3 regions of the Streptomyces sp. NPDC058534 genome follow, and region 2 is predicted to be linked to each of the others. Evidence: riboswitches for the same ligand, from Rfam matches in the RefSeq annotation. Region 2 holds a riboswitch; each other region holds the start of a gene.
The links. A riboswitch is a leader RNA that binds a small molecule or an ion and turns the genes downstream of it on or off. The one in region 2 is predicted to bind cyclic di-AMP.

Region 1 (10,263 bases), on a different contig from region 2:
ATCACCTTGGCCCCGCGATCGTGGCCGTCGAGCCCCGGCTTGGCCACCACCACGCGGATCGGACCGGCTGCCACACCCATCACTGCCTCCATGAAGCGACTACATCCATCCGTACCGACAAGTACCGCACACTTCGCCGACGCCGTACACAGGAGCACGGCACTCAAAGCCGCACATGGTGCGTGAAGGCCGCAAAGCGCGCACCTTCGCGACACGGAGGTCCCGCACCGCGGCGTCCGGGAAGTGAACGAACGCTATCGCCAGCATCCCGCAACCGGCAGTTTCACGGTGGATACAGAGGGGGAAATCACACGGTGGGACACGTTCGCCGCGCACCGCACCAGGGCGCGGCGGCATCACGCGCACGGAGAGCCGCAGCGAGGGCGGGACGGGGAAGCAGCGGGCGGCCTCGTCGCCGTATCACCGACACCACAGGCCAGACGAGACCCACGGGCAAGACGAAACCCACAGGTCAGACGAGACCCACGGGACACCCCTGGCTCGGATACGGCACGTCGACACACCCATCCGGGTAGACCTCGCAAACATCACGAAACACTGGTGTCACGGCGCTCTAACGAGGGCACACGGGGGACAGAGGCGTCCCTGCGCGTGCCGGACGGAGGTCGGCCCATGAAGGTCACCACGGCAGCACTGCCCCTTCTTCCGCTTTTTCAGCGTCTCCTCCCGGGCTTGCCCGGCCTGCCCGGAATCCCGGGACTGCCGGAACTGGCGAGCCTCCCCGGACGACTGACCGGGCTCTCCCTGACCCTCCTCAAGGCGAGCGCCCTGGAGGTCGCGATCCTCGCCGGGCATCTGCTCCTCTATCCCTCGGGGATCATCCAGGAGCGCCGCCCCGCCCTGACCCTCCCGCCCGTCGGCTCGCGGGCCCCGGAGCCCTCCCCGCCGGCGCCCCGGCTCCCGGCCCCCGCAGGCACGCCGGTCGTCCTGCTGCACGGCTTCATCGACAACCGCTCTGTCTTCCTGCTGCTGCGCCGCAGCCTGGCCCAGCACGGCAGGCACCAGGTCGACTCGCTGAACTACTCCCCCCTGACCTGCGACATACGCACGGCGGCCGAGTTGCTCGGCCGGCACATCGAAGAGATCTGCGAGCGCACCGGCAGCGAGCGGGTCGACGTCGTCGGGCACAGCCTCGGCGGGCTGATCGCGCGGTACTACGTGCAGCGGCTCGGCGGTGACCTGCGGGTCCGGACGCTGGTGACGCTCGGCACCCCGCACTCCGGCACCCGCGTGGTCCCGCTGGCCAACGCGCACCCGATCGTGCGTCAGATGCGCCCCGGGTCGGCGGTGATCGAGGAGTTGTCCCGGCCCACGCCGGGCTGCCGTACGCAGTTCGTCAGCTTCTGGAGCGACCTGGACCGGGTGATGGACCCGCTGGAGACGGCCTGTCTCGACCACCCCGACCTGACCGTGCAGAACGTACGGGTGAGCGGCATCGGCCACCTCGCGCTGCCGGTGCACCCCGCCGTGGCCACGGGGATACGGGAGGCACTGGACACCATCGAGGCGGAGACCGGCACGGAAGCGGATGGACGAGCGGGATCAGGTGGACGAGCGGGAGCGGGCGGACGAGCCGGTGGTCTGACGGTCGCCTGACTCCGAAACAACCCGTTCAGTATCGAACGCGACTCGAACAAAAAGCCAAACTCGTGCCCGCCGTCCCCCAAAACACGGCCGATTGCCCGTTTCCTGCGCCAGCGAAACCTGACGAAGATTGTCGTGCCCGTATACCGCCGGGTACAGTCGCCGCACTGCTCTGGCAGCCCCTGTTGTCGAGGCGAAAGAGAAGTTGGTGAACGACCGTCACCCGTCGGGGACCACGACCACCCCGGCTTCGGCTTCCGACGCCGCATCGGCGCATTACGCGTCGTACGGCACAGGGGAGGCCCAATACGGCGACCTCACCACGTACGGCGGCTACGACACCACTGGTTTTCCGACCACCGGCACCGCCCCCGCGGCCTTCGACGCGGATCCCCTCTTCGGCAGCCTGCCGGGCCACACCACCGGCACCTACGACACGACGGGCTCGTACGGCACCACGGGCGCCTACGACACCAGCCAGTGGTCCGACGGCGGCGGGCAGCCGCACTACGACGCGTACGCCGCCCAGCACCACACCGGCTACGGCTCCGGGACCTACGACGCGACCGCGTGGACGGCCGGATACCAGGAGCCCGCCGGCGTGCAGCCGCAGGCCACGGGCGTCGAGGCCACCGGACAGTGGGACACCGGCGCCTGGACCCAGCCGGCCCAGTCCGGCAGCCCGGCCGACGGGACCCAGCAGTGGGACTGGGGCACGCAGACCTTCGAAACCGGCAGCTTCGAAACCGGCAGCTTCGAGACCGGCGCCTTCACCACCGGCACCCTGGACACCGGCGCTTTCCAGACAGTCGCCTTCGACGAGACGGCCGCCTTCGAGACGACCACCTTCGAAACAGGCGCTTTCGAGACGACCACCTTCGAAGCCAACACCTTCGCCACCGGCACGTTCGACACCGGCGCCTACGACGCCACCCAGTGGAACCCCGACGGCACCACGGCGAACCCGGCGGAGCCCGCAGCAACGCAGGACGCCACCCCGGACATCCTGTCCGCCGGGGACGAACCGGCCCCGCACGAAGGCGAGTTGGCCGCCGCCGGCGAACTCCCCACCGTGACCGCCCTCCTGGACGACCAGGAGGAGATCACCCCGGCCCCCCGCATCCCGGCCGCGCGCGGCGCCTCCCGGGCCGGGGCGCGTTCCCGCCGCCGCCAGCCCGCCAAGCGCTCCGCGCTGCTGACCATCGCCGTGCCGTCGGCCTGCGTGATGAGCGTCGCCGGTATCGCGGCCGCCTCCGTCGGCAGCCTCACCGGCGACGAGGGCACGGAGACCACGGCGGCGGCCGCGGACCCGGGCGGGCAGCAGGCCGCGCCGGTGAAGCCGTCCACGGCCAACAACAAGCTGGACACGCAGCTCACCAGCCTCGCCGCCGGAGCCGACGACTTCGCCGACCGGGCCAGCCGGACGCAGGAGCGCATCGACCTCAAGGCCCAGCAGGCGGCCGAGAAGAAGCGCGCGGCGGAGGAGGCGGCCCGCAAGGAGCGGCTGCGCCCCAAGTTCGCCCTCCCGGTGGCGCAGCACGGCCTCAGCGCGTACTACGGGCAGGCCGGCATCAACTGGATGTCCGTGCACAGCGGCATCGACTTCCCCGTGTCGTACGGGACGACGGTGATGGCCGCGACCGACGGCACGGTCCGTACGCAGTACAACAGCGCGTACGGCAACATGATGATCGTGACGGCGAAGGACGGCACGGAGACGTGGTACTGCCACCTCTCCAGCTACCAGGTCCCCTCCGGTACGACGGTGAAGGCCGGCGACGCGATCGCCTTCTCCGGCAACTCGGGCAACTCGACCGGACCGCACCTGCACTTCGAGGTGCGCCCCGCGGGCGGTTCGGCGATCGACCCGCTCTCGTGGCTGCGCAGCCACGGCCTGAACCCTTAGTGACGCCGTAGCGTCTCAGCCGCCGGCCCGCCCCCGGGGCGTGCGCCGACCGGCCGCGGACCCGAGCCGCAGCCCGGGCCCGCGCGGCCCGTCCCGCACCGTCAGAGCTTCTCCACCGGCGCGTACCGCAGCAGCAGCCGCTTCGGCTTGGGGTCGCCGAAGTCGATGGTGGCCTCGGCGTTGGACCCGGTGCCCTTGACCCCGACGACCGTCCCGAGCCCGAACTGATCGTGCGTGACGCGGTCGCCGACCGCCAGGGACACCGTCGGCTGCTCCGCGCCGGCGGACCGGCGGGTGGCGAAGCCGGACGCGCCCGACGCCGAGGAACGGGAACGGGACGACGACAGCGAGGCCGCCAAGCCCGAGACCGGCGCGGAGGGAGCCGGTCCGTTCGCCCCGGTGCGCTTCCACTCCAGGTGGGGGGCCGGGATCTCCTCCAGGAACCGCGAGGGCGGGTTGTAGGAGGGCTGGCCCCAGGCGCTGCGCAGCGTGGACCGGGTCAGGTAGAGCCGCTCGCGGGCGCGCGTGATGCCGACGTACGCCAGCCGCCGCTCCTCCTCCAGCTCCTTGGCCTGGCCGAGGGCGCGCATGTGCGGGAAGACGCCGTCCTCCATGCCGGTGAGGAAGACGACCGGGAACTCCAGGCCCTTGGCGGTGTGCAGGGTCATCAGGGTGACGACGCCGTCGCCGTCCTCGTCGTCCGGGATCTGGTCGGAGTCCGCGACCAGGGCGACCTTCTCCAGGAAGTCGGCCAGGGTCCCGGCCTCCTCGCCCTCGGCGCGCTCCTGCTCGAACTCCAGGGCGACGGCCGCGAGTTCCTGGAGGTTCTCGATGCGGGTCTCGTCCTGGGGGTCGGTGGAGGCCTGCAACTCGGCGAGGTATCCCGTGCGTTCGAGGATGGCCTCAAGGACGGTCGCCGGTCCGGCGCCGGACTCGACGATGGTGCGCAGGTCCTCCATGAGCGTGTTGAACCGCCTGACGGCGTTGGCGGAGCGCGCCGCCATGCCATACGCCTCGTCGACGCGCTTGAGCGCCTGCGGGAAGCTGATCTTCTCGCGCTGCGACAGGGCGTCGATCATCGCCTCGGCCCGGTCACCGATGCCGCGCTTGGGGACGTTGAGGATCCGGCGCAGCGGCACCGAGTCCTCGGGGTTGGCCAGCACCCGCAGGTAGGCCAGGACGTCCCGGACCTCCTTGCGCTCGTAGAAGCGGACGCCGCCGACGACCTTGTAGGGCAGGCCGGTGCGGATGAAGACCTCTTCGAAGACCCGGGACTGCGCGTTGGTGCGGTAGAAGACGGCGACGTCGCCCGCCTTGGCCTCGCCCGCGTCCGTGAGGCGGTCTATCTCGTCGGCGACGAACTGGGCCTCGTCGTGCTCGGTGTCGGCGACGTACCCGGTGATCTGCGCGCCGGCGCCCTGGTTGGTCCACAGGTTCTTGGGCCGACGGGACTCGTTGCGCTCGATGACCGCGTTGGCGGCGGTGAGGATGGTCTGGGTGGAGCGGTAGTTCTGCTCCAGGAGGATCGTCGTCGCGTTCGGGTAGTCCTCCTCGAACTGGAGGATGTTGCGGATGGTGGCGCCGCGGAAGGCGTAGATCGACTGGTCGGCGTCGCCCACCACGCACAGCTCGGCGGGCGGGACCTCGGCCTCGGGCGGCACGTCGACGGGGTGCTCGGAGGTGCCGACCAGCTCGCGCACCAGGGCGTACTGGGCGTGGTTGGTGTCCTGGTACTCGTCGACCATGACGTGCCGGAAGCGGCGGTGGTAGTGCTCGGCGACGTCCGGGAAGGCGCGGAGCAGGTTGACCGTAGTCATGATCAGGTCGTCGAAGTCGAGGGCGTTGGCCTCGCGCAGCCGCGACTGGTACATGGCGTAGGCCTGGGCGAGGGTCTTCTCGAAGCCGTCGGCGGCCTGCGCGGCGAAGTCCTCCTCGTCGATCAGCTCGTTCTTCAGATTCGAGATCTTGGCGCTGAAGGACTTGGGCGGGAAGCGCTTGGGATCCAGGTCGAGGTCGCGGCAGACCAGTGCCATGAGCCGCTTGGAGTCGGCGGCGTCGTAGATCGAGAAGGACGACGTGAAGCCGAGCCGCTTCGACTCGCGGCGCAGGATGCGCACGCAGGCGCTGTGGAAGGTCATCACCCACATCGCGTTGGCGCGCGGGCCGACGAGCTGCTCGACGCGCTCCTTCATCTCACCGGCGGCCTTGTTGGTGAAGGTGATCGCGAGGATCTGGCCCGGGTGGACACTGCGCTCGGCCAGCAGGTGGGCGATGCGGTGGGTGAGCACGCGGGTCTTGCCGGAGCCGGCGCCGGCCACGATGAGCAGGGGGGAGCCGGAGTGCACCACGGCGGCTCGCTGGTTCTCGTTCAGCCCGTCCAGGAGGGCGGCCGGGTCCAGGGCGGGGCGCGGGGCGCCGTCCCGGTAGTACCGGTCGCGCTCTGGAGGCGCGTCGAACTTCCCGCCGAACAGATCGTGCGGGACCGGCTCCGGTCCGTGATCGTCCTCGGGCGGCGGCGGGGGTTCCTCCTCGTGACCCCGGGGGGTCTGGAGGCTCGCCAGGAAGCTGTCGTCAAAGAGGCTGCTCATCGCTCTCCGAGTCTAGGGCGCCCCACCGACAACCCGGCGCCGCCCCGGAAAATGGCCGGGACACCGCCCACCGGCACGCCCTGCGACGTGGTGCGACACGAAGAGTGACACCCGCGGCCAAGGTCACGAAAATGTATCGGGCATATCACCCACCAACCTTCACAGCGGCCACACGAGTTGGCTACGGTGCGGGCAGGCCGAACGACCCCCTCCGGCGAACCTCGCCGGGCCGCGCGGCCTCCGCCGAGTCCGACGTGCCCGTCACGGCACCCGGAGCCGGGGACCCAACCGAGAACTTGGGGTGAATCGGCCGTACCGCCCTCGACGAGGACGGTCCCGCCGTAGGGCAACCCTTCCGTGCCGCCCGAACCCGACAGCTAACCCGGTAGGCGGAGCACTGGAAGGAGCGCCTCCTTGGCGTCGCACCGCAAGTCGCGCCCCACCGGTTCACGCGTCGCGGGCATACGGGCCCCGGCCATCGCCACGGCGGCCCTCACCTCCGTCGCCCTGCTGTCCCAGACAGCGAACGCCACGCCGTCGGACGACGACAGGCCGAGCCTCGAAGAGGTCGAGAAGAAGGTCGACGACCTCTACCGGCAGGCGGGGTCGGCCACCGAGAAGTACAACGCGGCCAAGGAGAAGACCGCCAAGCAGCGCAAGCGCGTCGACACCCTCCTCGACGACGTGGCCCAGCGCACCCAGAAGCTCAACGAGGCGCGCGAGGAGCTGGGTTCCTTCGCCTCCGCGCAGTACCGCACGGGCACGGCGGTCCCGGAGACGGCGACCTTCCTGCTCGCGGACTCGCCGCAGGAGTACTTCGACCAGAACCAGCTGATGGGCCGGCTCACCGGCCGTCAGAAGATCGCGGTCGACGACTACGTCACGCAGCAGTCCGAGACGATGAAGAAGCGCCGGGAGGCCACCGAGAGCCTGGAGACGCTCACCGGCTCGCAGAAGGACCTGAAGACGGCCAAGTCGACCGTCCAGAAGAAGCTCGCCACCGCGCGTGAGCTGCTGTCGGAGCTGACCGCCGAGGAGAAGGCCCGGCTCGCGGCGATCGAGAAGAAGAAGCAGGAGGCGGCCGCCCGCAAGGCCGCGGAGCTGGCCAAGCAGCAGGCCGAGCAGCAGGCCGAGCAGCAGGCCGAGCAGCAGGCCAAGCAGCAGGCCGAGGAGCGCGAACGGCGGGAGGAGGCCGCGCGGCAGGAGAGCGGCGGCACCTCCTCCGGTTCCTCGGAGTCCTCCGGCACCGGTTCGTCGGGGTCGTCGACGCCGGACTCCTCGTACGGCACCAAGGCCGAGAAGGCGCTCGGCTTCGCCCGCGCCCAGATCGGCAAGCCGTACGTCTGGGGCGCCACCGGCCCCGGCTCCTACGACTGCTCGGGCCTCACCCAGGCCGCCTGGAAGGCCGCGGGGGTGACGCTGCCGCGCGTCACCTACGACCAGGTCAACGCCGGCACGACCGTCCCCGTCTCCCAGGCGCAACCCGGTGACCTGGTCTTCTTCTACGACGACCTCAGCCACGTCGGCCTCTACATCGGCAACGGCATGATGATCCACGCCCCGAAGCCGGGCGCGTACGTGCGCGAGGAGTCGATCTTCTACGACGGCGAGTCGTCGATCCACAGCGTGGTGCGACCCGCCTGACCGGCGCGGCTCTCTAGCATCGGGGGCATGTCGTCAGGCACGTCGTCAGGCACGTCGTCAGGCTTTCCCCCCTCCCCCCTGCGCGCCTGGTGGGCGCAGCGTCCACCGGCGGCCGGGGCCGCGGTGATGGCGACCGGCATCCTGTCGGTCGCCCTGCATATGACGGGACACGAGGTCCTGTCCCGCATCGCCCTGTTCCTGGCCTGCGCCGCCTGGCTGACCCTGGCGGCGAACTTCGTCTACCTGCTGCTGGTCGAACGCCCGCAGTGGCTGACGCGGGCGGGGACGCCGGGCGCGCTCACCGCGGTCGCCGCGACCACCGTGCTCGGCACCCGGTTCTCGCTGCACGGCTGGACGACCCTGGCGGCGGCGCTGCTGGCGCTGGCGGCGCTGCTGTGGCCGGTGCTGCTCCTCCTGGTCGTGCAGCACTGGGGGCGCAGGATGCCGGGGACGGTGTTCCTGGCGTGCGTGGCCACGGAAGGGCTGGCGGTGCTCGGCGCCACGCTGTCCGCGGTCACCTCTACGCCCTGGCTGGCGCACGCGGCGCTGGTGCCGTTCTGGCTGGGGATCGTGCTCTACCTGATCGCGCTGTTCCGCTTCGATCTGCGGCAGGTGGCCCGGGGCTCCGGTGACCACTGGGTGGCGGGCGGAGCGCTCGCCATCTCGGCCCTCGCCGGCGCCAAGCTGCTCGCGGCGGCCGGGACCGGCATGTACCTGTGGAACTACGACGACAGCGCCGTGCTGCACGACGTGACCGTCTTCCTGCTCACCCTCGACCTCGCCTGGTTCGTCGTCCTGCTGGTCGCCGAGATCGTCTGGCCGCGGGTCCGCTACGACGTACGGCGCTGGTCGACGGCCTTCCCGCTCGGCATGACGGCCGCGGCGACGCTGTCCGTGGCCGCCGCGATCGACGTCGCGTGGCTGGACACGCCCGGCCGGGTCCTGCTGTGGATCGCGGTGGTCGGGTGGCTGGCGGTAGCGGCGGGGGCGGTCGCCCAGGCCCGGGCCGGGCTGCGGTCCGCGGGCGCGGACGCCTCCGCCGTCAGGTCCACAGCACCGCGATGAAGATGTTCGCGACCGTCAGCAGGCCCACGAGGCCGAACAGGGGCTTGTCGACCTTCTCGTCGTCGCGCTTCACGTAGACCAGGCCGAGGATCACGATCAGCAGGGCGAGCTTCACGCCCATCTTGACGTTGTCGACGGACTGGTCGTCGGCCTGGTTGAGGCCGATCAGGACGGCGCCGGTGACCAGCATCGTCAGCGCGCCGTGCAGCATCGCGGGGACGAAACGGGCCGTGCCCCGGCCCATCGCCTTCATCTGGGTCAGGAAGCCCCCGAGGAGCGCGGCGATGCCGATGATGTGCAGACCGACGAGGAGGTGGATGAGTACGTCCATGAGGCCGGAGCCTAATGAGAGGCCGGACACGGTCCGACACCGGCCCGGCCACGCCTGAGCCGCCCCGGCGCATATATGCGTCCCATAACAGCTCAGGTCCCTCACCCGCCCCCGATCGGGCAGCTCGGTCATCACCCCGTGTGAAGGCGACGGCCGCCGGACGGGCACGCGGTCATATGCGTACGCGGGCCGATCCGGTACCGCCACTTCCGCGCATCCCGTCACCGGACCGTTACCGAGGCGCCTAGCGTCCTCCCCCAGGCAGCCGGAGCGGACCGGAGCCGACCCGGCACAGGCCGGAGTCGAGTCGTACGGAAGGACGTGGATCGCAGGTGGGAACGCACCGCAGGCCGCGACAGCGCGTGACGGGCGGCGGCAGGGCCCGTACGGCGGCCACCATCACCCTCGCGGGCGCGGCCACCGCGACGGGCCTGGGCGGGACCGGTCACGCCGACCCGCAGCCGACGGCGGCCCAGGTCAGGGCCAAGGTCGACAAGCTGTACCAGCAGGCGGAGGTCGCGACCGAGAAGTACAACGGCGCCAAGGAGAAGGCGGACGCCGCCGAACAGCGTCTGGAGAAGCTGCGGGACCAGGCCGCCCGCAAGGAGGACCGGCTGAACTCGGCCCGGGAGGCGCTGGGATCGGTCGCCGCGGCGCAGTACCGCAGCGGCGGTCTCGACCCGGCCCTGCAGCTCGCGCTCTCCGCCGACCCCGACCGGTACCTCGACGGCGCCGCCTTCGTCGAACGCGCGGGCAGCAGGCAGACGGCCGCCGTGGGCCGGGTGCGCAAGGAGCTGCGGGACATCGAGCGACTGCGTGGCGCCGCCCGCGTCGAGCTGACCTCGCTGACGTCACGCCGGGCCGAGCTGAAACGTCACCGCGAGACCGTCACCGGCAAGCTGGAGACGGCCCGGCGGCTACTGTCCCGGCTGACCGCCGAGGAACGCGCCCGCGTCGGCCAGGGCACGGGTGACCGCGCGTCCCGCTCGTCGGCGGGCGACCGGGAGCCACTGTCTGCCCCGTCCGCCCAGGCCCCCAACTCCCGTGCCGCGGCGGCCGTCGCCTACGCCTACCAGAAGCTCGGCAGCCCCTACGTGTGGGGCGCGACCGGCCCGGACGCCTTC
Region 2 (9,761 bases):
GGTCGCCGTTCGCGCCGATCAGCAGCGGCACCCCGGGCCGCTGCACCGGGCGCGGCAGGTGCTCCGGGTCGCCGAGCAGCCGCTCCAGCTCCTCGACCGTGTGCCGCAGATGGTCCACCCGCTCCCCGGGCGAGCCGAAGGGCAGCCCGGCCGTGTCGTGCTCCTCCCGTACGTATCCGGTGCCGAGCCCGAGTTCCAGCCGTCCGCCGGTGAGGGCGTCCGTGGTCGCCACCTCCCGGGCCAGCAGCGCCGGGTTCCACAGGCCCGCGTTGAGCACGAACGTGCCGAGGCGGGGCCGCTCGGTGGCCCGCGCCGCCGCCACCAGCGCCGGGAACGGCGCCACCATGCCCAGATGGTCCGGGACCAGGATCACGTCGTACCCCAGCTCCTCGGCACGCCGGCACTTCGCACTCCACTCGTCGCCCGGGGCCGAGACCAGCAGGCTGACGCCGAACCGGAACGGACGCGACATGAACTCTCCTCGCACACCGGGGGCCTTCGGGACACGGGAGTCAATCACCCATGGGCGACGGCCGCCAGCACGCGACCGCCCCCAGGCCGCCTACGCCCCCGCCTCCGGCGGCCGCCAGGCCGTGCCGAGCACGCAGTACGAACTGGGCAGCGCCGGCCCGTGCTCCGGGATCATCAGCCGCCGGTAGGGGCCGAGCGCGAACCCCGCGTCCCGCAGCGCGGCGACCGGATCGCGGGACAGATGGCAGCCGCCGGACAGCGGCGGCCACAGCGTCCGGTCCAGGGCACGCTGGGTGAAGGTCATCATCCGCCCGCCGCCCCGGCCGTGCTCGAAGAACCGCACCTGGCCGCCGGGCCGCAGCACCCGCCGCGCCTCCCCGAGCGCCCGTGGCACGTCGCGGACGCTGCACAGCACGAGCGAGACCACGACCGCGTCGAAGGCCTCGCTCTTGACCGGCAGCGCCTCCGCCGCGCCCGGCGCCACGTCCACCGGTACCCGCGCGCGCAGCGCCGCCTCCACGGCCAACCGCCGCAGCAGCCGCTCCGGTTCGATGGCGACGACCTCCGAGACGGCGCCCGGATAGTGCGAGAAGTTCAGCCCGTTGCCCGCGCCGACCTCGATCACCCGCCCGGACAGCCCGGCCAGCAGCCGCTCGCGGACGTGCCCGATGCCCATCCGGGTCTCGGCGCCCACACTGGCCCGGGCGTAGTAGCGGGCGAACAGCGGATGGTGCACGGCGTCCCGCGGCACCCCGCGGGCGGATCGCAGCGGCATGGGCCCTCCCTCACGAGGTGGTGCTTACCGCGATTGTCCCCCGTACGACCGCCCCGCACCCACCGCACCGGCGGCGGGGCGCGCCGTGCCGCTCAGGGCGCCTCCCGCGCCCCGAAGGCCGCCGCGTCCCACGTGCCGTCCAGCCGGGGCGCCAGCCATCCCGGCGCCGTGGACCGGAAGGCGGCGGGCGGGAGGGCGCCCGCCCCGGCGGGGACGGCGCCGAGCAGCGGGGCGCCGGTCACCTCCGGGAGGTCCGCGAGGTTGCAGCGCGCGGCGAGGTCCGGGGCGCCGGGCCAGCTGCCGATCACCGCACCGGGCAGCTCCAGACCGCGGGAGCGCAGTTCACGCGCGGTCAGCTCCGTGGTGTTGAGCGTGCCGAGGCCCGCCGCCGTCACCAGCAGCACCGGGGCGCCCAGCAGGGCGGCGACGTCCGCCAGCGTCCCGCCGTCCGCGTCGAAGCGGACGAGCAGCCCGCCCGCCCCCTCGACCAGCACCAGGTCGTGCTCGGTGGCCAGCTTGTCCGCGGCCTCGGCCACCTCCGCCGGGCGCACCGGCGCCCGTCCGGCCCGGCGCGCGGCCGTACCGGGCGCCAACGGTTCCGGATAGCGGGCCACTTCGGCCGCCGTCACGGGCCCCGCGAGGCGCGCCACCTCCCGCGCGTCCCCCGGCTCGTCCGGCCCCACGCCCGTCTGCGCGGCCTTCAGCACCGCCACGGACCGGCCGGCCGCCAGCGCCGTCGCGGCGACGGCGGCCGTCACGACCGTCTTGCCGATCTCCGTGCCCGTGCCCGTGATCACCAGTACCGGCATGTCATCCCTCCCCTGCCGCCGCGCACACCGCGCGGGCGATGCGGGCCACGTCCGCGTCGCCCGTGACGTACGGCGGCATGGTGTAGACCAGGTCGCGGAACGGCCGCAGCCACACGCCCTCGCGCACGGCCGCCGCCGTCGCCGCCCGCATGTCGACGGCGTGGTCGAGCTGCACCACGCCGATCGCGCCCAGCACCCGTACGTCCGTCACGCCCGGCAGCTCGGCCGCGGCGGCCAGACCGTCGCGCAGGCCGGCCTCGATCCGCTTGACCTCCGCGAGCCAGTCCTGGCCGAGCAGCAGCCCGATCGACGCGCACGCCACGGCCGCCGCCAGCGGATTGCCCATGAACGTCGGCCCGTGGGCCAGTACCGGCACCTCGCCGCGCGAGATGCCGTCGGCCACCTCCGACGTGCACAAGGTGGCCGCCATCGTCAGATAGCCGCCGGTCAGCGCCTTGCCGACGCACATCACGTCCGGCGTCACCGCGGCGTGCTCCGCCGCGAACAGCGCGCCGGTACGTCCGAAGCCGGTCGCGATCTCGTCGAACACCAGGAGCACGCCGTGCGCGTCGCACGCCTCCCGCAGCACCCGCAGGTACGCGGGGGAGTGGAACCGCATCCCGCCGGCGCCCTGCACCACCGGCTCGACGATCACCGCGGCCAGTTCCTCGGCGTGCCGCTCGATCGTCGACCGCAGATGGTCGGCGTACGTCTCGTCGTACTCGGCAGGTGGTGCGTCGGCGAAGACCTGGCGCGGCAGGGCACCCGACCACAGCTCGTGCATCCCGCCCTCGGGGTCGCACACCGACATGGGCTGCCAGGTGTCGCCGTGGTAGCCGCCACGCCAGGTCAGCAGGCGGCGCTTGCCGGGGCGGCCCAGCGAACGCCAGTACTGGAGGCACATCTTGACCGCGACCTCGACGGACACCGACCCGGAGTCGGCGAGGAAGACGTGCTCAAGTCCATCTGGCGACATATCGACAAGGAGCTTCGCCAGCCGGACGGCGGGCTCGTGGGTGAGCCCGCCGAACATCACGTGGCTCATCCGCTCCAACTGCTCGCGGGCGGCCTCGTTCAGCACCGGGTGGTTGTAGCCGTGGATCGCCGACCACCAGGAAGACATCCCGTCCACCAGCTCCGCCGAGCCGTCCGCGGGACGCAGCCGCACCCCGCTCGCCGACTCCACGACGAGCGGGTCCTGCCGCCCCGGCATGGGGCCGTACGGGTGCCAGACGTGCCGCCGGTCGAGCGCCAGCAGCTCGTCCACCGTCAGCGCGGGCTCAGGCATTGGGCGCGAGATCCGTTCCTGCGCCGCGGCGGCGTACGGCCACCAGATCCGTCCGGGGCTCCTCGGTCCGGGCCGCCGGCGCCGGAGCGCAGACCTCGCCGTCGGCGTGCGACCCGCAGCCCCCGCCTTCCTCGCCGTCCCCGTGCGATCCGCAGCCGCCACCCGCGTGGGATCCGCAACCGCCGCCCGCGGCCGCGGCCCGGTGCTCCGGCAGGGTCACCCGGTCGGCGCCCTCCACCTCGAAGCCGGCGTCCGCGATCATCTCCAGGTCGGCGTGGCCGGCCTGGCCCTCGCTGGTGAGGTAGTCGCCGAGGAAGATGGAGTTGGCCAGGTTCAGGGCCAGCGGCTGCATCGTGCGCAGGTGGACCTCGCGCCCGCCGGCGATGCGCACCTCGACGTCCGGGCAGACGAACCGGGTCATCGCCAGGATGCGCAGGCAGCGCTGCGGCGTGAGGTGCCACTCCTTGGCCAGCGGCGTGCCCTCCATCGGGATCAGGAAGTTCACCGGCACCGAGTCCGGGTCCAGCTCGCGCAGCGAGAAGACCACGTCGACCAGGTCCTCGTCGCTCTCGCCCATGCCCGCGATGAGACCCGAACAGGCGGACAGCCCGGCCGCGTGCGCCTTGCGCACCGTGTCCACCCGGTCGGCGTACGTGTGCGTGGTCGTGATGTCCCCGTACGTCGCCTCGGACGTGTTGAGGTTGTGGTTGTAGGCGTCGGCGCCCGCCTCCCGCAGCCGCTCCGCCTGACCGTCGGAGAGCAGCCCCAGACAGGCGCACACCTCGACGGCCCCGTCCTGCTCCTTGATGGCCCGGATGGTGTCCGAGACCCGGTCCACGTCCCTGTCGGTCGGGCCGCGTCCGCTGGCCACCAGGCACACCCGCTTGGCGCCCCCGGACACCCCCGCCGCGGCGGCCGCGGAGGCCTGGTCGGGCTTGAGCCAGGTGTACTTGAGGATCTCCGCCTTGGAGCCCAGCCGCTGCGAGCAGTAGGAGCAGTCCTCGGGGCACAGGCCCGACTTGAGGTTGACGAGGTAGTTGAGTTTCACCCGTCGGCCGAACCAGTGCCGGCGCACCTTGCCGGCCGCGGCCACCACATCGAGCAGGTCGTCGTCGGAAGTGGCGAGGACGGCCAGCGCTTCCTCGCGGGTCGGCGACTCGCGCCGAAGCCCCTTGTCCACCAGCGTGTTCAGCAGATCCATGAGAGCCGATCCTGTCCTAAGGGGCCGCCCGGGGCCAAGGAGAGTTTGCACAACACTGACAGATCGACGTGTGGGTATTGCCACACCTCGCGGGGGTGGCGGTGCCGCTAGTGTCTGTCCATTGCCTACAAATTCCCGGAGGACCGACTCATGGTGTTCGGCTGGATCGACGAGCAGGCCCGGGCGCGCCACGAGGCGGGACTCGTACGGATTCTGCGCCCCCGTCCGGCCGATTCGCCGCTGCTGGACCTGGCGAGCAACGACTACCTCGGACTGGCCCGGCACCCGGAGATCACCGAGGGCGCGGCCCGGGCGGCGCGCACCTGGGGCGGCGGTGCGACCGGTTCCCGGCTGGTGACCGGCACGACCGAACTGCACGCCGAACTCGAACGCGAACTGGCCGGTTTCTGCGGCTTCGAGGCCGCGCTCGTGTTCTCCTCCGGTTACGCGGCCAACCTCGCCGCGGTCACCGCCCTGGCGCCGCACGGCAGCCTGGTCGTCTCCGACGCGGGCAACCACGCCTCGCTGATCGACGGCTGCCGACTGGCCCGCGGCACGACCCAGGTCGTGGCGCACGCCGAACCGGACGCCGTGCGCAAGGCGCTGGCGACGCACGACGGGCCCGCCGTGGCCGTCTCCGACACGGTCTTCTCGGTCGACGGCGACGCCGCGCCCCTGGCCGCCCTCGCCGGCGCGTGCCGGGAGCACGGCGCCGGTCTGGTCGTGGACGACGCGCACGGACTGGGGGTGCTCGGCGACGGCGGCCGGGGCGCCCCGTACGCGGCGGGCCTCGCGGGCCGGGCGGACGTCGTCGCCACGGTCACGCTGTCCAAGTCGCTGGGCAGCCAGGGAGGCGCGGTGCTGGGCCCGGCCAGGGTGATCGGCCACCTGGTCAACGCCGCCCGGACGTTCATCTTCGACACCGGCCTCGCCCCCGCCGCGACCGGCGCGGCGCTGGCGGCGCTGACCCTGCTGCGCCGCGAGCCGGAACGCGCGGCGCGGGCCCGCGCCGTCGCCGCCGAACTGCACGCGCGTCTGACCGCCTCGGGTCTTCAGGCGGTACGTCCGGACGCCGCGGTGGTCTCGGTGCGCGCGCCCTCCCCGGAGGGGGCCGTGCGGTGGGTAGCCGACTGCCGCGCGGCCGGCCTGTCCGTGGGCTGTTTCCGTCCTCCTTCCGTGCCGGACGGCGTCTCACGGCTCAGGCTGACCGCTCGGGCGGACCTCTCCGGGGAACAGATCGAACGCGCGGTGCGGGTGATCGGTGAGACGCGACCATGAGTCGGCGTGACACGGCCGTGCGTCGTCGGACGTCTCGTGGGGTGGTCAGTCCCGGTGGACCCCGGCGGTGAAGGACGTCCAGCTCTCGGGGGAGAAGAGCAGGGCGGCCCCGGCGGGGTTCTTGGAGTCGCGCACCGCGAGCAGTCCGGCCCAGCGGCCGGCCGACGGCCGGGCCGTCTCCACGCAGTTGTTCGCGCCGGTGCTGTAGCTGCTGCGCAGCCACCGGACGCCGGTCAGATCGGTGCCGGCAGGGATGTTCCGGGGAAGTTCGGACATGGAGCCTGACATGGTGCCTCCTTACGCGCCTGCCGCGGTCGCGGCGATGAAGTCCAACGAGTCCTCGGGCGAAAGGGCATGGATCAGAAGGGCGTTGAAGGCCTCGGTATAGGCCTCTAGGTCTTCTTTCCGTTCGAGGTGCAGGCTACTCGTCAAGTGGTCGAGAACAACCACGTCCAGATCAGAAGTGCTCGAAAAGGAGAAGATTACGAAAGGGCCGGTGACGCCGATGTGCGCCCCGGCGGCAAACGGCAATACCTGGAGCCGGACATGGGGCAGACGCGCCGCCTCCACCAGCCGCTCCAGCTGACGGGCCATCACCCCGGGGCCGCCCACCTGCCGGCGCAGCACCGCCTCGTCCAGCACCGCGCTCAGCTCCAGCGGCGGCTCGCCGCGCAGCACGTCCTGCCGGGCCAGCCTGACCTCGACCAGCGTGTCCAGTCGTTCCTCCGGCATGCCGTCCACGGCGGCCCGCGTCACCTCGCGGGCGTACTCCGGTGTCTGGAGGAGGCCCGGGACCACCGTGGTCTCCAGCGTGCGCATCGCACCGGCCTGGGACTCCAGGCTGATGAAGTCGCGATAGGTGGGCGGCAGCACCCCGCGGTAGGCGTGCCACCAGTGGTGCCGGCCGCTCGCGTCGTCGGAGCGCGCCAGCATCACCAGCAGCCCGCGCAGCTGGTCGTCGTCCACGCCGTAGGCGTCGAGCAGTAACCGCACGTCGGCCGGTTTCGCCCCGCTCGTCCCGGTCTCGATGCGGCTGACCTTCGACTGGTGCCAGCCCACCAGCCGGGCCGCCTCCCCGCTGGTGATACCCGCCGCCGTGCGCAGGGCGCGCAGTTCCGCGCCCAACTTCCTGCGGCGCACTACCGGACCGTGCTGCATGGGCCACTCCCTTACTCCTTATGGGCCGCCCAAATCCGCTCTGCCGTCGCAGAGTTCACCGCTTCGAGCGACAGATATATGCATATCTTGGTGGATCGCCGTCCTTCACGGGCCGGGTGATGGCAGTCTGGCGGCGAAGCACCAGTCCGGGACCGTACTCGAACCATCCGCTCCGTGTCGGACCACGGTCCCGTGAGAAAGGGACGACGTCGCCATGGCAGATCATCTGGAAGCATCCGTCACTCTGCCGAGCGATCCCGCCTCGGTGGCCGCCGCGCGCACCTATGTGGTCGGCACGCTGGTGGAGTGGGGCCTGCCGGCGGACGCCGACGTGTCCGACACGGTCCGGCTCATCGTCTCCGAACTGGCGACCAACGCGGTCCAGCACACGCTCGGGCAGTCGCCCACCTTCACGGTGGACCTCGTCCTCGACTGTGACGAGCGGCTGCGCATCGGCGTCACCGACAGCCATCCGCGTTTCCCCAAGCGCCTGCCCGCCGCCGTGCAGCAGGACAACGGCCGCGGCATGGTGATCATCCGCTGGCTGACGGCCGAATGCGGCGGCAAGCTGCGGGTCCGCCCCACGCGGGAGGGCGGCAAGACCGTCTCCATCGAACTGCCCTGGGTCGCCCCCGGCCCGCCGGCCGCCTCCGAGGGGGTGACGGCGGGGCAGAACGCCGTCATCCCCCTCGGGAGAGCTACTCGACCCCGGGCTGTCTGACCCCGTCCCACTCGACCCCGGGCCACCTGACCCCCCAGGGGCTATTTGACCCGGCCGTACCAGACACTCCCGGTCCAGATCTTCTGCAGGCGCACCACGTCCCCGGTCTTAGGGGCGTGCCAGAGCTTGCCCTTCCCGGCGTAGATGCCGACGTGGTAGACGCTGCGGCCCGAGTGGAAGAAGACCAGGTCTCCCACCTTGCGCTTCTTGGCCGAGATGTGACGGGTCTTGTTGTACTGCTGGGCCGCTGTGCGCGGCAGCTTCTTGCCGGCCTTCTTGAACGAGTACAGCGTCAGGCCGGAGCAGTCGAACCTGCGGGGCCCGACGGCACCCCACCTGTAGGGGGAACCTTTCTTGGAGGCCGCGATCTTGAGGGCTTTCGTCGCATGACTCGCCGCGGCCGCCTCCGAGGCGAAACCGGGGACCACGACGGAGCCGCCTACCGCGGCGAGAGTGAGGGCCGAGGCCGTACCGGCACGAGCCATCAGGGACGGGACACGATTGAGCGCGGACATGCGCAACCCTTCGTCAGCCGCCTGTGAAGGATGACCTGTCGGATTCGGGCTGGCGAAGTTGCCCGGCCGCACGAGTGCGGCTTCACCCCAAGGGCTGCTCGGTCCGGCGCCTCTCCCAACGGAGGCGACCGTTCCTGCGACCCGTCGTGCTCGGGTCCTCCACTCCTGCCGATCCACTTCCCTCGCGACCGGTCGTCCGGGCGGCGGCAGGACTCGGCGTCCGCCCGGACCGCCCCGCCGCTGCGGCGGGGGCTTGTCGTCAGTCACGGATCTTGTCTCGCCGGAGGGAGAATTCCCAACGGAACGTGCCTTTTGTGTTGTTACCCACCACCCACCCGTTCGGGTGGACGCCCCTGTGTTCGAGCCATGGTCGCAGGCGGTGATGACCCCGGGACCAGCGGCGTAGCGGTGAGCGCGGCCGTCCGGACAGGAGGGCCGCGCAACCCGGACCGGTCGTGAACAGGGTGTGTTCCTACGCCGAAAGGCGGTACGTCTTTTGGTCCGTTTCGAACCCGGTCCACTCAACTCTCGGAACCCGGCGGAAGACTGAGGCGTCCCGTCCGCCGCTCGCCGTCCAGCACGCGCAGGGCCCGGGCGAGGGTGGGCGCGTGCAGTTCCCTCTCGCCCCGCGCGTGCATCAGTTCCAGCGCGTCGCGCAGGGCCGCGGCCTTGCCGACCAGCGCCTGGGCGGCCCGCAGTCCCCGGTAGGTGTCGCCGTGCCGCGCGGGGTTGATGCGCCCGAGCAGGTCGACGACGTCCAGGTAGCGGTCGATCAGTTCCGCCTCGGCGCGGGTCAGGGCGGGCAGGGGCGGCAGTTCCGGTGGCAACATCGGCCGTTCACCGGGTGCCGGGCGTCGCGGGCGAGGCGGAGCGGCCGGACACGATCCGGTCCACCAGCCCGTACTCCACGGCCTGTTGGGCGTCCAGGACGGTGTCCCGCTCGATGTCCTCGGTCACCTGCGCCGGACTACGGCCCGTGTGCCGTACAAGGATCTCCTCCAGGCGGGCGCGGATCCGGGTCAACTCCTCGGCCTGGATGACCAGGTCGCTGGCCTGCCCCTCCACGGGTTCGGTGAGCAAGGGCTGACGGAGCACCACCCGCGCTCCGGGCAGCATCGCGCGCTTGCCCGGCGTGCCCGCCGCCAGCAGCAGCGCGGCGGACGTGCCGGCCTGTCCGAGGCAGGTCGTCTCCACGTCGCAGGCGACGTAGCGCATCGTGTCGTAGATCGCCGTCATGGCCGTGAACGAGCCGCCGGGAGAGTTGATGTAGAGGGCGATGTCCCGGTCCGGGGCCTGGTGCTCCAGGTACATGAACTGCGCCATCACGTCGTTCGCGGAAGTCTCGTCGACCGGTGTCCCGAGGAAGACGATCCGCTCCTCCAGCAGCTTCGAGTACGGGTCCGTCGTCCGGGCTCCGACGCTCGTGCGCTCGGTGAACTCGGGCAGGACGTGGCGGACGGACGGTCGGGTCATGGCGAACCCCTCCTTGTGGCGGAGCCCTCTGCGGCTGCACTGGCTCCGTATAAAATGTACAGGACGTACATT
Region 3 (10,263 bases), on a different contig from region 2:
ACCCTGAGCAACCTGGCTGCCTACGTCGCCGAGATCGTTCGGAAGGGGGCGGAGGGCTGATGGCCGGGAAGGTGTTCTTCAGCGTGTCAATGTCGCTGGACGGGTTCATCGCGCCCGAGTCCCTGGGGGAGTTGATGGGGCGGCAGTGGATGGAGCTCCAGCGGTGGATCTTCCCGACGCGGTTCTTCCGGGAGAACCTGAAGCTGGGCGGAGGCGGCGAGGAGGGGCGCGACAACGACATCGCGCGGGAGACGTTCGAGCGCACCGGCGCAAGCGTCATGGGCAAGCGCATGTTCGACGCCGGCGAGCAGATGTGGCCGGAGGAGGCGCCGTTCCACACGCCGGTCTTCGTCGTGACGCACACCAGGCGTGACCCGTGGGAGCGCCCGGGTGGGACCACGTTCCACTTCGTCAACGACGGCATCGAGGCCGCGCTCGACCAGGCCCGCGAAGCCGCCGGCAACCGCGACGTACGCATCGCGGGCGGCGGCGCGACGATCCTCGAGTACGTCAACGCCGGCCTGATCGACGAGTTCTCGATCGCGCTGTCACCCGTGCTGTTCGGCTCCGGCATCCGCCTGTTCGAGGGCGTGGACGCGTCCAGGGTCGCGCTGGAGCAGGTCCGTTCCGTGCCGTCGTCGCGGGTGACGCACGTGACCTACGCCGTGCGACCACGGTAGCCGCGCCACCCCTCGACCCTCTCCCCGGGCCCGTCCCCGACCGACGCCACCGCTCCCCCGCGAGGTCTACACGCAGTGCTGAGCTGCGGAACTGGAGGGCCTCCCAAGGCTAGGTGCGGTTCTACTTGCCGCGGCGCTGCGGCGGGGGCGGCGGTAGCTCCGCTGTCCGCGCGCTGGGTGGCCGAGCCTGTCTTGTGCTCAGGCACCAAGCTGGTGGCCATCACCAGCGCCAACGCCAACGCCAAGAACGCGGCGTGGCTGAGCGAGGAGTCCACCCGCCCGGCCAGCAACATCGTGAACGAGGGGGCCAGGGCGCTGAATGAACGCGCTGCCCGCGGCGAACAGCAGCATCAGCCCAATTGCCAGGGGCCTGCGGGGCAGCCGCGCGGTCAGCATGGTCACCGCAGGCCCGCCGATCACCACGCCGAGCGCATAGGCGGTCACCGCCTGCCCCGCAGTGCTTTGCGCCCTGGGCCGGTACGCGGCCACCCAGGGGCGCCGTAGTACATCCAGCAGACCCCCCGGCCTCGACGCCACCACACCCGGCGTCCCAGCGCCCTCCTGGAATGGTTCGGTCGTACCCATGCCTAGAGCTCCTTCCGGCCAGTGACCGGACGGTCGGGCTGCCATCTACCGAAGCAAGCCACGCGCTGGCGTCAGTGGCCCCGCCACTCCATCGTCCTCCCTCCGCCACAAGCTCGCCTGCTCCGGCTGCGAAGCGTGACCATGTCTCTCTGCCGCCCGCTCGCCCGAACGGCGATCGCTTGCCCCGCTGGCACCACACTGTCTCCTGCTGATCATTCTGGCCGACGGGTAATGGATGTCGGCCTGGCGCATGTCAGAGAGAACGGCCTCGTGGTCGGAGCGCACGCGTCGGGACGATCGCCCCCAGCTCGTCCCCGGTGTTCTCGACCCATGTCACCGCTCACCAGCAAGGTCGAGATCACCCTTACTCGTCCCGGGCACACCCTCAGCAATCCGCGGACGCCGCCACGGGTTGGCGATCGGATCCGACACCCCCCGCCACCACGCCTCCACCGGCACCTCCCCCGCCGGCTCGAACGGCTCACCCGGCCTGGGGGACGCCACCACCTGGCCAACCTCCTCGGCCGCGTCCTTCGTCCACTCCCCCGGCTCCGCCCACGCATGCGGCGCGAGATTGAACGTTCCCCAGTGGATCGGCAGCAGCACCCCGGTCGGAGCGCCTCCCTGGAGGTCGAGGTGGGCCCGCACGCCCTCCTCGGGGGTCATGTGGATGTCCGGCCAGAACCGGGAGTACGCGCCGAGCTGGATCATCGTGGCGTCGAAGGGGCCGTGCGCGGCGCCGATGTCACGGAAGCCGTCGAAGTAGCCCGTGTCCCCGCTGTGGTAGACGCGGTGCTCCTCCCCTGCGACGACCCACGACGCCCAGAGGGTGTGCTGGGTGTTGCGCAGCCCGCGCCCGCAGAAGTGGCGGGCCGGCGTCGCGGTCAGGGTGAGGCCGCCGACGCGCGTCGACTCGTGCCAGTCCAGCTCCCGCAGCCGGTCGGCGCCGACGCCCCAGTGTTCGAGGTGGGCGCCGACCCCGAGCGGCACGGCGAACAGGGTGTCCGTGCCGGCCAGCGCCAGAATCGTGGGCATGTCCAGGTGGTCGTAGTGGTCGTGGGAGATCACCACGACGTCGACCGGGCCGAGAGCGGCGAGCGGGAGCGGGACCGGGTGCAGCCGCTTGGGCCCGGCGAAGGGGAACGGGGAGCAGCGCTCGCCCCACACGGGGTCGAAGAGCACCCGCCGCCCGTCGATCTCGGCGAGCACGCTGGAGTGCCCCATCCAGGTCAGCCGGAGTCCGGTGGCGGGCGGCCGGGCGAGGTCGGCGAGGGTGGTGGCGTGCACCGGGACGGGGCCGCGCGGGGCGCGGCGGAGCCGGGACTCCCGGTCGAAGTAGATCTTGGCGAACTCACGAGCCGATCCGGAGGGCCGGGTCCGGGTGGTGCCGCCGGGGTTCTGGAAGACGCCGTCACGGAAGTGCGGCGATCTGCGGATGCGCGCCATGCGCTCACCGCTCGGGTCCGCGCCGAAGGCCGCGGGCCGCGGCGTGCGGGGCCCGGGGCCCGGGGAACGGAATCCGGCCACGGTAACCTCCAGGTGGAGTAGGTCAGGCTCTCATTATGGTCGTCTCGTGTGACACCGACTGATCGTGTCCAGGACATGGGGGGACGGGGCGTGGTGAGAGTCCGGTTGACTGTGGCCGAGCGGCGCGAGGAGCTGCTGCGCGCGGCCGTCGAGCAGATATCGGCGCGGGGTGTCGCCGCGCTGCGGATCGCCGACGTGGCGTCCGCGCTCGGGGTGAGCAACGCGTTGGTGCTCTACCACTTCTCCACGAAGGAGAAGCTGGTCGCCGCCGCCTTCGCCCTTGCCGCCGAGGACGATCTGGCTCATCTGCGTGGGCTGCTCGGCCGCCGTACGTCGGCGCTGCGCCGCCTGCGGGCCGCCGTGCGGTGGTACGCCCCGACGGGACAGGCCAAGGGCTGGCGGCTGTGGATCGAGGGCTGGGCGGCGGCGCTGCGCGAGCCCGCGCTGCGGGACGTCACGCGGGACCTGGACCGCCGGTGGAAGGCGGCGATCGCCGAGGTCATCGTCGAGGGGGTGGCCGCCGGGGAGTTCCCGTGCCCGGACCCCGAGGGCGCGGCCCTGCGGCTGACGGCGCTCCTCGACGGGCTCGCCGTGCAACTGACGTCGTACGCGGGCGCGGTGTCGCGGGCCCGGGCGCGGGAGTGGACGGACGAGGCGCTGGCCCGGGAACTGGGCCTGCCGCGGAAGGCGTTGGCCGGCCCACGCCGCTGACCCGCCGCTGACTCGCCGCGCCCCGTCCGGAACCGCCCATCCGGAACCTGCCCGCCCGCACAACGCCCTCACGCCACGGCGGCGATCCGCGTCTTGATGTCGTGCGGCGACAGCGCCCCCTTGGCGGTCACGTGGTCGCCCGAGGACTGGCCACGCAGCCGGCGGCCGATCCACGGCACCAGGTACTCGCGTGCCCAGTGCACGTCGTCCCGGCGGACGTCCAGCGCGCCGCGGTACGGCAGCGGCGGCCAGAGCTGGTCCGGGTCGGCCGGCACCGGCAGGCCGAGGGCCTGTCCCGCGCGCAGCGCCACCCGCGTGTGGCCCTCCGGCGACAGGTGCAGCCGGTCGGCGTCCCACGCCCTGCGGTCCTGGACGCTCCGGAGCGACCAGAGGTCGAGCACCGGGCAGCCGTACCGGTCGGCGATGGCACGGACGTGTCCGTTGTACGTGGCGATCTTGCCGCGCAGATGCCTGAGCACGGGCACGCCTCGGGTGTCGAACCCGGTCGTCACGAGGACGGTGCCGGCCGCTTCGGCCAGCGCGGCCACCGCCCGCTCGAACCGCTCGGCCACCTCGTCGGGATCGGTGCCGGGCCGGAGGATGTCGTTGCCGCCGCCCGCGAACGAGACCAGGTCCGGCGCGAGTTCGGCGACTCGCGGGACCTGTTCGGCCACGATCTGGTCGAGCAGCCTGCCGCGCACGGCGAGGTTCGCGTACGTGAAGTCGCCCTCGGGGCGCCGGTCCGCGAGCAGTACGGCGAACCGGTCGGCCCAGCCGACGAACGCCCCGTCGGGGCCGGGGTCGCCGACACCCTCGGTGAAGCTGTCCCCCAGCGCCACGTACGACCCGATCACTGCTCTGCTGTCATTCTTCGAATCGTCTGCCACATCGGGCCATGATTCACCTTGGAATGTGACCTACGCGACCGTAGGAAGGGATTGACGGTCGGTGAGAAAGGCCACGCCTAAAGGCTTGGTCAATTCCGGAATACACCGAAGGCCGGTCCCGGGGATCGGGGTCCGGCCTTCGGTGGCGTGGGGGCTGCGCCCGAGCCGTGCGTCAGAGAGAGACGCCGTGCGAACTCAGGTACGCGACCGGGTCGATGTCCGACCCGTAGTCCGGCGTGGTGCGGATCTCGAAGTGCAGGTGCGGACCGGTCACGTTGCCGGTGGCACCCGAGAGGCCGACCTGCTGGCCCGCCGTCACCGACTGGCCGGCGGAGACGGAGAGGGAGGAGAGGTGGGCGTACTGGGCGTAGTGGCCGTCGGCGAGCTGGATGACGACCTGGTTGCCGTACGCACCGCCGGGGCCGGCGGAGACGACGGTGCCCGCGCCCACGGCCTTGAGCGAGGTGCCGGTCGGGACGACGAAGTCCGTGCCGGTGTGGTAGCCGCTGGACCACATGCTGCCGGACTGGTGGTACGGGGTACCGACGGTGCCGCCCGCGACGGGGGAGCTGTAACCGCTGCTGGTGCCGGCGTCCGAGGCGGAGGCCTTCTCGGCGTCCGTGGACTTCTCGGCCGGCTTGGCGGGCTTCTCCGCCTCTGCGGGCTTCTCGGCGGCGGGCTTCTCGGCGGCCGGCTTCTCCGACTGGGCGGCCTTGGCGCCGACCGAGAGCTTCAGGCCGGGGTGGATCAGCGACGGGTCCGAACCGACGGCCTCGCGGTTGTCCTCGTACAGCTTCTTCCAGCCGCCGTCGACGTTCTGCTCGTCGGCGATCCGCGAAAGGTAGTCGCCGCTCTTGACGGTGTAGGTCCGCGCGTCCGAGTTCTTCTCGGCGCCATTCGCTGCGGCCTTCTTCGCCGTCGTCGGAATGGACTGCACGGACTGCTCGGAAACGGAGTGCGCGGGGGCGGCGTTGGCGCCGGCGGCCCCGATCAGCGGGAGCGCGAGCGCGGCGCCACCGGTTCCGGCGACGGCGATGGTGCGGGTCAGGCGCATGGCCCTGGTACGGCGGTGCTTACCCTTCGCGGGCATGGTGAATTCCTCTCCGGCGCCTGCGAGGTGAGCTGTCGGGTGCGGGCTGGAGATGCCCGGCCGCGCCGAAACGCGGCTTTACCCCAAGCCGTTCCGGGAACCGGAACAGGCATTCGTACCTGTGGGTCCCCCGCTCCTGCCGGGTACGGGTGGTGGATGAGTGTGGGCTCCGGTCGGCGGCAGGATTAGGCGTCCGTCCGGATCGGTGGTGAACGTAAGGGACCAGGACGCACCCGGACAAGCGAAGGGTTCCACCGGAAGGTGTTCCGATTGATCCTTTACGGGAATATCCGGTCACACTCCGTCGATTCGAGGAATGGCATTTCGAGTGAACGGCCTTGAAAACCGGCTTGATTACGTGAACATGACGGACGACGCACGGTTACCGATATGACGCTGCTCACGCGCCACTTCCTCACCCTTTCGCATTTCAGCGCCAGTTGGGATGAAGGGGTCAATTGGGACAGAAAGCCCGAGGTCCCCCTTAATGCCCTGTGGGTAACTCATTGGCGCAGACAGGGGATGCCGTATCGTCGGGGCGAGCCCGCCGCCGAGCAGCGTCGGCGGGGCGGAGTGGGAGGAGTCCCCGTGACGCAGCAGGTCCCGTCGACCGAACCCGAGCTGACCGGTGTGCGCAATTTCCGGGACGTCGGCGGACTGCCGGCCGCGGACGGGCGACGGGTGCGGCAGGGCGTGCTGTTCCGCAGCGGCCACCTGGCGCACGCCACCGGGGAGGACGCCGCCTTCCTGGCCACCCTGGGCCTGCACACGATCTTCGACTTCCGCAACGCGGCCGACCAGAAGCTGGAAGGCCCGGACGTCGAGCTGCCGGGCGTGCGCAATGTGAACCTGCCGCTGAGCGACCCGGCGGACGGCGCCGAGTTCTGGAAGATGGTCCGCGACGGCGACCTCGACCAGCTGCACGAGATCCTGGCCGACGGCAAGGGCGCCCACCGGATGATCGCGTCCTACCGCACGATCATCCGGGAGCGCACGGCTGAGCACGCCCGGGTGCTGCACGCGCTCGCCGAGGACAGCGTCCCCGCCCTGATGCACTGCGCGGCCGGCAAGGACCGCGCGGGCCTGTCGATCGCGGTCACGCTGCTCGCGCTCGGCGTCGAGCGCGACGCCGTCCTCGACGACTACCTCAAGTCGAACGCCACGCACCGCCGCTACAAGGTGCGCCGCGGCAGCTCCGCCGCCTCGGCCTACTCCCCCGAGATCATGGAGCTGCTCAGCCCCCTGTTCGACGCGCGCGCCGAGTACCTGGCGGCGGCCTTCGACACCGTCCAGGAGACCTGGGGCGGCGTCGACGCCTACCTGAAGCAGGGTCTGCACCTCACCCCGGCGACCCGGGAGCGGCTGCGCGAGCGGATGCTGGACTGACCCGGCGCGACCGCTAGCGGCGGGCGCCCACCTCGAAGAGCAGGTAGAGGAAGCCGCCGAAGACGTGCCCCAGGGCGATGTAGATGAGCAGCCGCACCCACAGGGCACGCGGGAACTTCTCCTCCATGGAGCTCACGGCGTCTCCCCGGGGGCGTCGGGCCGAGGCACAGAGCGGCCGTCGGGCTCTGCAGCAGCGTGTGGACGAAGAGCAGCTCGACCCCTTCGGGGTCCTGTGCCGCGATCCGGTGCGGGGTCAGCGAGTCGAAGTGGGCGCCGTCCCCCACGGCGAGCCGGTGCTCGGTGTCCCCGAGGCGCAGCCGCAGGCGGCCCCTGAGGACGTGCAGCCACTCCTCGCCGAGGTGCACCCGCACGATGTCGCCCTGGAGAAGGCAGCAATATGGACACACCGCCGGCGTGGCACAGCGTGGCCGGGGTCCGTCCGCATACCATCCCGTAACAGGCTGAAGTTGCTCCGTCGCGCACCGCGGTGGAAGGGCCCGTTGGGTCGGCTCAGCGGTGCGCCACCGCCTGCTTGACCAGGGTCTTGCCGAAGTCCCACATCAGGCCGCCGCCATTGTGCGCGTCGTCCATCACCTCGGTGAACGCGTCGACGAACCGGTCCGCGTCCGCGGTGTCGATGATCAGCGGCGGGATCAGCTTGATCACCTCCAGGTGGTCGCCGGAGACCTGGGTGAGGATCCGGTGCCGCTGCAGCAGCGGCACCACCACCATCTGCGCGAACAGGCCCTTCCGGGCGGCCTGGAGCATGGTCCAGCGGCTGCGCAGCTTCAGGGACCGGGGCCGGCCGAACTCGATGCCGATCATCAGCCCGCGGCCGCGGACGTCGGCGAGCAGCTCGTAGCGGTCCACCAGCGCCACCAGCCGGGACTTCAGCCGCTCCCCCACCGCGGCGGCGTTCGCCACGATCTCCTCGTTCTCCATCACCGACAGCACGGCGAGCCCGGCCGCCATGGCCTGCGCGTTGGACCCGAAGCTCGCCGAGTGGACCTGCACGCGGTCCATCGAGGAGTACACCTTCTGGAAGATCCAGTCCTTGCCCAGGGTGGCCCCCACCGGCACGTAGCCGCCGGACAGCGCCTTGGCCACGCAGACGAGGTCGGGCTCGACGCCGTCCTCGTGCTGGAAGGCGTAGAACTTCCCGGTCCGGCCCAGGCCCGTCTGCACCTCGTCGGCGATCAGCAGTGCCTTGTGCCGGTGCAGCAGGTCCTGCGCGGCCCGCAGGTAGCCGGGCGGGGCCTCGTGCACGCCCTTGCCCTGGATCGGCTCCACGATGAGCGCCGCCACGTCTCCCTGCCGCAGTTCGCGCGCCAGGGCGTCCAGGTCGCCGAGCGGGACCGCGGTGTCGGGCAGCAGCGGCGCGAAGCCCTTGCGGAACCCGTCCTCGCCGTTGACGGAGAGCGAGCCGGTGGTCAGTCCGTGGAAGGCGTGGGTGCAGTACAGGATCCTCGGCCTGCCGGTCGCGTACCGGGCGAACTTCAGCGCGGTCTCCACCGCCTCGGTCCCGCTGTTGCCGAAGAAGACCCGGTCCAGGTGCGGGCTGTAGGAGAGCAGCTTCTCGGCCAGGAGCCCGGGCAGCGGCGGGCAGTCGAAGCGGGTCAGGTCGGCCAGCGAGGCGTCCAGGACGTCGTGCAGCGCCTTGCGGACGACCGGGTGGTGGCGCCCCAGGCCCATCACCGCGAACCCGGCGAGCATGTCCAGGTAGTCGTTGCCGTCGGCGTCCCAGAAGTGCGCGCCCTCAGCCCGCTCGTAGACCTTGTCGAAGCCGATGGTGTGCAGCATGCGCGGCAGCTGGTGGTTGAGGTGCCTGGCGTGCAGCTCGTACCGCTCGGCTCCGCGCTCGGCCAAGAGCGCGGCGAGGTCGAACTCCTTGGTCATTCAGTTCTCTCCTTGCGCTGACATGACGTTCCGTCCGTTCGCGGACGGTTCCACCGCTCGCCGCCCGACGGCCAGGCTCGCGCTGATCCGGCCGGCGATGTCGACCGGGGTGAGGCCGATGTCCGCGAGCACCTCGGCGCGCTTGGCGTGCGCGAGGAACTGGTCGGGGATGCCGAAGCGGCGTACGGGCACGTCGGCATCGGCGTCGCCGAGCGCCAGTGCCACCGCCGAACCGACACCGGCCGCCCTGCTGTTGTCCTCGACGACGGCGACCAGGCGGTGCCGGAGGGCCAGCGGGGTCAGCTCCGGGTCGACGGGTTTGACCCAGCGCGGGTCGACGACGGTGCATCCGATGCCGCGCGCTTCGAGCAGTTCCGCGGCCCCGAGACAGACGGTGGCCATCACACCGACGGCCACCAGCAGCACCTCGGGCCGGTCCGCGGCGTGCAGGACGTCCATGCCGCCGACCCGGCCGACGGCGGGTACGGCGGGGCCGACGGACTCCTTCGGGAAGCGCAGCAGGGTCGGCGCGTCGTCGACGGCGACCGCCTCGCGCAGCTGGGCACGCAACTGGTCGGCGTCGCGCGGGGCGGCGATGCGCAGCCCGGGGACGACCTGGAGGACGGACATGTCCCACATGCCGTTGTGCGAGGGCCCGTCGGCGCCGGTGACGCCGGCCCGGTCCAGTACGAAGGTGACCCCGCAGCGGTGCAGGGCCACGTCCATCAGCAGTTGGTCGAAGGCGCGGTTGAGGAAGGTGGCGTAGACGGCGACGACCGGGTGGAGTCCGCCCGTGGCGAGGCCGGCGGCGGACACGGCGGCGTGCTGTTCGGCGATACCGACGTCCCAGACCCGGTCGGGGAACCGTTCGGCGAAGGGTGCCAGGCCGACCGGGTGCAGCATGGCCGCGGTGATCGCCACGACGTCGTCGCGCTCCGCACCGATCCGCACGATCTCCTCGCCGAACACGGAGGTCCAGGACGGCCCGCCCGCGGGGCTGAGCGGTGCGCAGGTGAGCGGGTCCATCGCGCCGACGGTGTGGAAGTGGTCCTCCTCGTCGCGCAGGGCGGGTTCGTAGCCCCGGCCCTTCTCCGTGAGGCAGTGCACCAGCACCGGCCCGTGGAAGCGTTTCGCGCGCCGCAGCGCCGACTCGACGGCCCCGAGGTCGTGTCCGTCGATCGGGCCGAGGTACTTCAGCCCCAGGTCCTCGAAGAGCCCCTGCGGGGCGAAGGCGTCCTTGAACCCTTTCTTGGCGCCGTGCAGGGCCCCGTAGACGGGGTGGCCGACCACCGGCGTGCGCTGGAGCACGTCCTTGCCCCAGGCCAGCATCCGCTCGTAGCCGTCGGTCGTGCGCAGCGTCGCGAGGTGGTTGGCGAGGCCGCCGATGGTCGGCGCGTACGAGCGTTCGTTGTCGTTGACCACGACGATCAGCGGCCGGTCCCTGGCGGCCGCGATGTTGTTCAGGGCCTCCCAGGCCATGCCGCCGGTGAGCGCGCCGTCG

Region 1: another riboswitch for cyclic di-AMP. It lies ahead of ACFWR9_RS33120 (NlpC/P60 family protein); the one in region 2 lies ahead of ACFWR9_RS32930 (C40 family peptidase).
Region 3: another riboswitch for cyclic di-AMP. It lies ahead of ACFWR9_RS09450 (peptidoglycan DD-metalloendopeptidase family protein); the one in region 2 lies ahead of ACFWR9_RS32930 (C40 family peptidase).

What each region holds. Positions count from the first base shown of each region.
Region 1 is NZ_JBHXNW010000072.1:15,661-25,923, reverse strand. It holds gene ACFWR9_RS33140 (cobalamin B12-binding domain-containing protein) at 1-80, opposite strand, end outside; gene ACFWR9_RS33135 (esterase/lipase family protein) at 634-1,617, shown strand; gene ACFWR9_RS33130 (peptidoglycan DD-metalloendopeptidase family protein) at 1,814-3,511, shown strand; gene pcrA (DNA helicase PcrA) at 3,613-6,099, opposite strand; cyclic di-AMP (ydaO/yuaA leader) riboswitch at 6,331-6,508, shown strand; gene ACFWR9_RS33120 (NlpC/P60 family protein) at 6,514-7,743, shown strand; gene ACFWR9_RS33115 (tellurite resistance/C4-dicarboxylate transporter family protein) at 7,771-8,808, shown strand; gene ACFWR9_RS33110 (hypothetical protein) at 8,786-9,139, opposite strand; gene ACFWR9_RS33105 (NlpC/P60 family protein) at 9,472-10,263, shown strand, end outside.
Region 2 is NZ_JBHXNW010000071.1:31,040-40,800, reverse strand. It holds gene ACFWR9_RS32975 (LLM class F420-dependent oxidoreductase) at 1-472, opposite strand, end outside; gene ACFWR9_RS32970 (class I SAM-dependent methyltransferase) at 563-1,246, opposite strand; gene bioD (dethiobiotin synthase) at 1,339-2,055, opposite strand; gene ACFWR9_RS32960 (adenosylmethionine--8-amino-7-oxononanoate transaminase) at 2,057-3,343, opposite strand; gene bioB (biotin synthase BioB) at 3,336-4,544, opposite strand; gene ACFWR9_RS32950 (8-amino-7-oxononanoate synthase) at 4,695-5,822, shown strand; gene ACFWR9_RS32945 (DUF397 domain-containing protein) at 5,868-6,098, opposite strand; gene ACFWR9_RS32940 (helix-turn-helix domain-containing protein) at 6,120-6,980, opposite strand; gene ACFWR9_RS32935 (ATP-binding protein) at 7,195-7,701, shown strand; gene ACFWR9_RS32930 (C40 family peptidase) at 7,743-8,216, opposite strand; cyclic di-AMP (ydaO/yuaA leader) riboswitch at 8,219-8,353, opposite strand; gene ACFWR9_RS32925 (hypothetical protein) at 8,738-9,046, opposite strand; gene ACFWR9_RS32920 (ATP-dependent Clp protease proteolytic subunit) at 9,054-9,689, opposite strand.
Region 3 is NZ_JBHXNW010000011.1:107,971-118,233, forward strand. It holds gene ACFWR9_RS09425 (SRPBCC family protein) at 1-60, shown strand, start outside; gene ACFWR9_RS09430 (dihydrofolate reductase family protein) at 60-680, shown strand; gene ACFWR9_RS09435 (MBL fold metallo-hydrolase) at 1,599-2,792, opposite strand; gene ACFWR9_RS09440 (TetR/AcrR family transcriptional regulator) at 2,868-3,503, shown strand; gene ACFWR9_RS09445 (SGNH/GDSL hydrolase family protein) at 3,572-4,357, opposite strand; gene ACFWR9_RS09450 (peptidoglycan DD-metalloendopeptidase family protein) at 4,563-5,480, opposite strand; cyclic di-AMP (ydaO/yuaA leader) riboswitch at 5,485-5,642, opposite strand; gene ACFWR9_RS09455 (tyrosine-protein phosphatase) at 6,069-6,866, shown strand; gene ACFWR9_RS09460 (DUF6126 family protein) at 6,880-7,002, opposite strand; partial or broken gene ACFWR9_RS09465 (cupin domain-containing protein) at 6,999-7,321, opposite strand; gene ACFWR9_RS09470 (aspartate aminotransferase family protein) at 7,377-8,762, opposite strand; gene dxs (1-deoxy-D-xylulose-5-phosphate synthase) at 8,763-10,263, opposite strand, start outside.